DNA from 2 places in the Paraburkholderia hayleyella genome. Region 2 is predicted to be linked to the other one. Evidence: predicted binding sites of a transcription regulator. Region 2 holds the regulator's gene; the other holds the start of a gene.
What was found. Region 2 encodes FliA, which starts transcription of late flagellar genes. Its sites were predicted from a motif close to CTAAAGTTTNNNNNNNNNNNGCCGNTA; they were not measured.
Positions count from the first base shown of each region.

Region 1: a site for FliA is predicted at 1,993-2,019, ahead of GH657_RS05605 (DUF4088 family protein). Genes of this name have one in related genera too.

Region 1 covers NZ_QPES01000001.1:1,227,227-1,230,635, reverse strand. The annotation lists gene GH657_RS05620 (CreA family protein) at 290-769, shown strand; gene GH657_RS05615 (AzlC family ABC transporter permease) at 902-1,573, shown strand; gene GH657_RS05610 (AzlD domain-containing protein) at 1,570-1,893, shown strand; gene GH657_RS05605 (DUF4088 family protein) at 2,116-2,871, shown strand; gene GH657_RS05600 (hypothetical protein) at 3,002-3,352, opposite strand.
Region 2 covers NZ_QPES01000001.1:388,544-391,952, reverse strand. The annotation lists gene GH657_RS01760 (flagella synthesis protein FlgN) at 1-373, shown strand, start outside; gene GH657_RS01755 (TolB family protein) at 554-1,684, shown strand; gene GH657_RS01750 (RNA polymerase sigma factor FliA) at 1,739-2,470, opposite strand; gene GH657_RS01745 (P-loop NTPase) at 2,508-3,409, opposite strand, start outside; gene flhF (flagellar biosynthesis GTPase FlhF) at 3,406-3,409, opposite strand, start outside.

The DNA.
Region 1 (3,409 bases), 840 kb from region 2:
CGCTGAAAAAGCCCCGGTTTCGACCGGGGCTTTTTCGTTTAACGGGCGCCATGCTCAGAAACGCTCCGCGCTGGAGCACGCATTTCACAAGCTCAAGTTTTCGTTTCGGCTGTGTTGGCTGTGTTGGCTGGGTTAAGTGATAAAGCAAACTGTTTTTTTTGCTTCCGTCAAAGACAACGCCGAAGCCCTTCAGATTTTTTTAAATCCTGTAAAGCGCTACGCCATCCGGCACACATGTCAAACAACGTCATCGCTGGTATACGATGACGCTTTTCCTTCCGACATCCCGATGAAAGCCCCCCTGTTCCGCCTGTCGCTTGCCGTAGCCGCCACAGCCTTTACGCTTTCCTTCGCCCACAGCGAAGAACTCGCCAGCGTCAACACGCATTTCCGCGTCATGGGTTCCGACCGCGTCGTGGTCGAAGCCTACGATGATCCGCTCGTCACAGGCGTCACCTGCTATGTCTCACGGGCGCGCACGGGTGGCGTCAAGGGCACGCTCGGCATCGCAGAAGATCCGACCGAGGCATCGCTGGCCTGCCGCCAGGTCGGGCCCCTGAGCTTCGCCGGGCCACTTCGGCAACAGTCGGTGGTGTTCTCCGAACGCATGTCGCTGATCTTCAAGACACTGCATGTCGTGCGGGTGGTGGATACCAAACGGAATACCCTGGTTTATCTGACCTATAGCGACCGTGTGATCAGCGGCAGCGCAAAAAATAGCGTCAGCGCCGTGCCTGTTCCGGCGGCCACGCCCATTCCATTGAAGTAACCCGGCACAAGCACCACGGGTCGTGCCGGCCCCCTCTTTTTGCCCACTTTTTGCTCAGGAACACATCCCTTGGCCTCCCCCTCACCCAGCCGCTGGCATGAATTCACTGCAGGTGCGCGCGATACGATTCCGATGATCGTCGGCGCGGCGCCATTCGGCATGATCTTCGGCACGCTCGTCGCCTCCGGGCCGCTGCATCTCTGGCAAGGACAGTTGATGTCGCTTGCGGTGTTCGCCGGGTCCGCCCAGTTCATCGCGCTCGGCCTGATTGCCAGTCATGCCAGCTTCGCCGTGATTCTCGCCACCACCCTGGTCATCAATCTGCGTCACGTGCTCTACAGCGCAACCCTGTCGCCGTATGTCTCGCATCTGCCGCTGCGCTGGCGCTGGGTACTCGGCGGGCTGCTGACCGATGAGGTTTTCGCCGTGGCGTGGGCTCATTACCGGCGACATCCACCCGGCCCTGTCAGCCCGTACTATTTTCTCGGCTCCGGCGTTTCGATGTATGTGAACTGGCAAATCTGGACGCTGGCGGGCCTTCTGTTTGGTGCCGCATTTCCGGGGCTGCAATCGCTCGGGCTCGACTTTGCCATGGTGGCCACCTTTATCGCCATCGTCGTGCCACAGCTCGTCGCGCTGCGCTATCTGGCGGCTGCCGCGACGGCGGGCGTGCTGGCATTTTGCTGGCAGGGCTGGCCTTACAAGCTCGGCTTGCTCGGCGCGGTGCTAGCAGGTGTGATCGTTGGGGTGGTGCTGTCCTGGCGGCACCCCGCCCAAGCTCCAGCAACGGAGTCTGCACCATGAACTATGTGTTGTTGATTCTCGGCATGGCGCTGATCACCTGGCTGGTTCGCGCGGCGGTATTCGTGCTAGGTGAGCGCCTGGTATTTCCTCCACTGCTGCGCACCGCGCTCAGTTTCGTGCCCGTCACCGTGCTGACGGCAATCATCGTCCCGATGACGGTTGCCCCGCATGGCGCAGAAGCGGAACTCACCTGGCGCAATCCGCAGCTTGTCGGTGCGCTGGCGGCGGTGCTGGTCAGCGCATTGACACGCCGCCCGCTGCTGACCATCGCGCTGGGGCTGGCGGTGTTTTTCGCGTGGCAAGGCCTGGTTCTGCGCTAATCGACCAGCAACGAAGCGATGCGGAGGGCCAGACCGCGCAACAAGAGGCTGACAAGAGACCGACAAGAGACCGACAAGAGGCTGGCCCCACATGCCGCGTTCAAGTTTCACGGCCTCCCGCCGATATATCGTTGAAGGCTGTCCTCTGGGCCGGGCCTGACGCAGGAACCATAGGCACGCGCAGGCCCAGGCCGCAAGCCACGACCACCGGGAACCAAGTTCATGGGCCAGATCACCCTTTCACTTAAAGACGAGATCATCAAGTCGCTGCGCCGGGACTTCGAGGCTTTTGTCCGGGTATCGCTCAAGCTCGATCCGCAATTCGCCACCCCTTCCTTCGAAGATTTTCTACGCGCCAAACTGCTCGACAACATGGTGCCGCTGACCGAGCACGCCGTGCAACACATGCTCCAGAACGGCCACTATGCCTGGGCCAAGCGCACGCTCGAAAAAGAGTTTCCGGACGTCGTCACCATCCTGATGCGCCAGGCGGGTGAATTTGGCTTTGGTTTCGCCGCTCGTCCGGAGTGGACGCCGGAGATGCTGGCTCAACAGTGCCACGCATGGGCCGCGGCGATCGTCAACGAAGCGCAGGCCGATGGCACGCTTGTCGAGCCGCTTGCCGCCCAGATCCGGCAATCGGTGCAAGACATTCAGGTACTGGAAGAAAACATGCAAACGCCGGCATGGCGTCTCACGGAAGCGCTGCGGCAACGGGTATACGAAGCGAAGGTCGCATGCGAAACCAGTGTGGGCAGCACCGCCCGCGAAAAACTGGGCGAACTGCGCGGGCTACTGCGGCTTGGCGTATCGCATGGTTTGTTTCAGAAGCAGGAAGCGCAGCAAGTCATGGAATATCTGCGGCTACTGAAACCCGAAATTTTTATCGAAGAGCCCTACGACGTGTTCACCAGGCTCGCGGCGTGGCTGCGCCAGCTTTTCACCGCACCGGCGCCCGCGAAGACGCCTGGCACTTGATTCTTCGTCCTGCGCCCTGCGTCATTGACCCGGCGCCACCCAAAACAGTGGCCCGGGCCAACACGGCACCGGGCCAACCCACTACGTTTGTTGCCTATTGACTGCAGCAGCGCGTTCCAGCCAGCGCGGCTTATTGCACGCCAGGCGCGGTTTGCGCCGGTACCTGGTCAGGTACCGCTTGCATCTGTTCCTTCATTTCGCTGGTTGCCGCTTTTTTCTCGATTTTGCGGTGTTGCTGGGCCTTGTGTACCTGCTGCTTGTAATGATCTTTCGAGATTTTTTTCGAGGCCTTGTATTCAGCGTTGGCCTGCGCATCCGCATCGCGCTTTTGCACCAGCGGATCGGTTGATCCCGGCGCGACCACCGACTGCGGCGCGGGCGTCACGCCAGGCTGAGCCGGGGCGGCCGTCTGAGCGAAAACAGCCGTGGTAGCGAACACGGTCAGGGCAGTGCCAATCAGCAGCGAGCGAATCTGAGTCATGGGAATCCTCTCTATGTTGTAGGGCGCAGGCAGCCAATCTGGCGCAAATGCATGAAT
Region 2 (3,409 bases):
GCTCGCTCAGGAAGAGCACGCGCTCACGGCGCTATCGCCCGCCGAATCACTGCCGCCGCTCGTTGAACAAAAAACGGCCTTGATTGGCCAGCTCGCCCGGCTGGAACAAACCCGGGACGCGCAACTCTCCGCACTGGGTTTTGCGGCGGGACGTGAGGGCCTGGAACAGGCGGCCCGCGCCGATGCCAGGCTGGGTGCACTCTGGCCGCGAATGAAAGAAGCCATCGAACAGGCCCGCGGATTAAACCTTGTCAATGGCGCGCTGATCGCCACTCGCATGGACTACAACGCCCGCGCGCTAGCCGCGCTGCAAGTGGTCCGGCCCGAGCCCACGACGCTTTACGGCCCCGACGGCCGCATCCCGGCGAAATGACATCGCACTGACATCGCACGCCGAGCGAGCGTAAACCCGATTGATTGCCGCAAAACGGAACCTTTTCACGCGATTTGTTACAGCAGTCACGGAGCATGAGCACAACGCCTCACGCGCAGTGATCACTACATAGCCGCCCATGCCACTCAGCGCGTCAGCGGACAGATCAGGTGAAGAGAAATGAAAAGACGAAATTTTTTGGCGTGGGCGGGGTTATCAACGCTGGCGGCATGCGGCGGTGAAGTCGATACGCCCTCGACGAATGGCAATAGCGGCAACGGCAACAACGGTGGCAATAATGGCGGCAATAACGGTGGCAATAATGGCAATGGAGGCAATCCTCCGATAGTCACTTTTCCGGCCGTGAATTTCCTGACCACCGACACCAGCAAGATCGATTACCGTCCCGCCATCAATGCGACGGGTGAGGTTGTGATTTTCGAGCGCTCCGAGGCTAGCGGCGGGCCGACCCAGCTATACCAGCTCAACCACCTCGATGCAGCGGCTACGCCCGTGCGCTTTTTACTCGATGCCCACGCCCCGGATATGCAGCAAACGCGTCCGGCATGGTGCTGGCGCACCAACGAAGTAGCCTTCAGCGGCATGAAAAACGGCGATGCGATTCACGTCTGGATTGTCGATGCCAATGGCGTCACGACGCGTCAGCTCAACGGCACGGAAGGCTACGACTACCCACAATGGAGTCTCGATGGCAGTTTGCTGGTCGCGGAAAATAGCGGGCCCGCTGCCACGCACAAGCCCTGCAACACCGTTTTCGATCGCACCGGCGCGACAGCCGCGCTTGATATCAGCGGCACGAGTGCGAGCACAGGGGCTCCACTGTATGGCGGCATGCCGGCCATCGGGCCCAATGATTTGCCGCAAATTGTTTTTGCCGGACAGCCCATCGTGGATAACTGGTCAAGTCCCGGCAATCCGTCGAGCCATTACAACCAGGACGCAAACTACATTTTCATCAACAAGTATGAAAATGGCACTTACGTGAGCTCGCCACTCGAAACCGCAGCCTCGCTCAGCGCGTACTCTTCGGCGCACGAAGGCCGGGCTCCGGCCTGGTCGCCCGATGGCCGCACGATCGTTTTCGAATCGGGCCGAGGCGGCAAGGGCTATGCGCTCTATCTCTACAACATCGAAAAAGGCACCGTCACCCAGGTGACGGACCCCGCTCTCGGCGAAGCGCAACACGCGAAGTTTTTCCCGGATGGCAAACGGCTGATCTTCTGCATGGCACATCCGAATCACGCGCAAACCACCGGCATTGCCTGGGTAGATATCTCGATGCTGCTGTAAAACACCGTGCTGTCCCGAGCGGCTGCGCTCAGGCAGGCACTCAGGCAGCCACGCTCAAGCAGCCGCACTCACCCAGGCCACCTCGCGCAGCCGGGCGCGCAAACGCGCAACCGCCTGACTATGCAACTGGCACACGCGCGATTCGCTCACTTCCATCACCGCGCCAATTTCCCGCAGGTTCATACCGCGTTCGTAATAGAGCGACATCAGGAGCTTCTCGCGCTCCGGCAAGCGCTCGATCGCTTCCACCAGCGCCTCGCGCAAGCTCTCGTCGAGCAATGCCGAAAGCGGATCGGCCCGGTCCACGCAATGACGGTCCAAAAACGGCTCATCTTCAGCGGAGCGGTCGAAGTCCTCGTAATAGATCAACTGGCTGCCATGCAATTCCTGCAAAAGCGTCTGGTATTCATCCAGCGGCATCTTCAGGTGATCGGCGATTTCACTTTCGCTCGCGGCACGTCCCGCATGCTGTTCGACCTTTTGCACCGCCCGTTCGACTTCGCGCGAAGTGCGCCGCAAGCTGCGTGGCAGCCAATCGCTACTGCGCAACTCGTCGAGCATCGCGCCACGAATCCGCTGGCTGGCGTAAGTTTCGAACTGCGCGCCCTGGTCTTCCTTGTAACGGGTCGCCGCATCAAGCAACCCGATCATCCCCGCCTGAATCAGATCGTCCAGATCAACACTCGCCGGCATGCGCGCGACCAGTTGCAAGCCCAGCCGACGCACAAGGGGTGCGTACTGAGTTAGAACATCAGCCTGGGAAATTTTTCCCTGAGCGTTGTACATCGTGCTCCCCTTCCCCTGGTTCGTATGCCGCGCGGCCTCAGGCGTGCCGCGCGAGCGGTTGCCCAGCGTGCCGTGGCGGGCTCACGGCAATCTCTGCGTGATGCCTATGAGGCAAAAGTGACGTCTCGCGTTGCGGCCAGTGCATCAAGATGGCCGCCAGCTGACGCAGCGCAGCGGCGGCCAGCGTCGACGGAAACGCCTCCACAAGACAACGCGATAACGCCAGAGCCCGTGCGATCTGCGTATCGTTCATGATGTGGCCGGCATCTCCCAGCGCGATGCCGAGATAGCGGCCCGCCACAGCCGCGAGATTACGGAAAGCGGTTTGCGCGTTGCTTGCGCGCTGCACGTGATTGGCCAGCACCCGGAACTGGGCGAGCCCATGCACGTAGTGCAAACGCTTCAGGCAAGCATAGGTTTCGGTGATCTCAGCGGCTGTTACGCGTGTGACAAGCATCACGTCATGCGCTTGCAATGCCAGCCCGGACAGCGAGCCGTGCGCGTCGAGCCGGGCGTCAATCAGCACGATATCGGCCGCCCCATTCAGCAAGGCGTCGTAACGTGGCGCCATGGCTGCCGCAGATGCATCGGGCTCACCCGTCATGCCCCTCATGCCCGTCATGCAATGAGGCGCCGCCAGCACCGCAAAGCCCAGCGCATGGCGTGCCGCAGCCTGCTCCAAGGCGGCTTCGCCATTCAGCACGGCATTCGCCTGGCCCACACCGCGCAAGCCTCCAAGCATCGCGCTCACCGATAACCCGCCCACGCTCTCATCAAGCACCAGCACATCCTTGCCCTGGAGCGCGAGCGCCGCCGCCAGATTGACGACAACCGTCGTGCTCCCTGCACCCGCTGTTGCACTGACCACCGCGAGAACGCGCGAGCGGCTATGGGCCAGCATCCGGCGCAATCCTTCAGCCTGGTCCGCGACGTATTTAT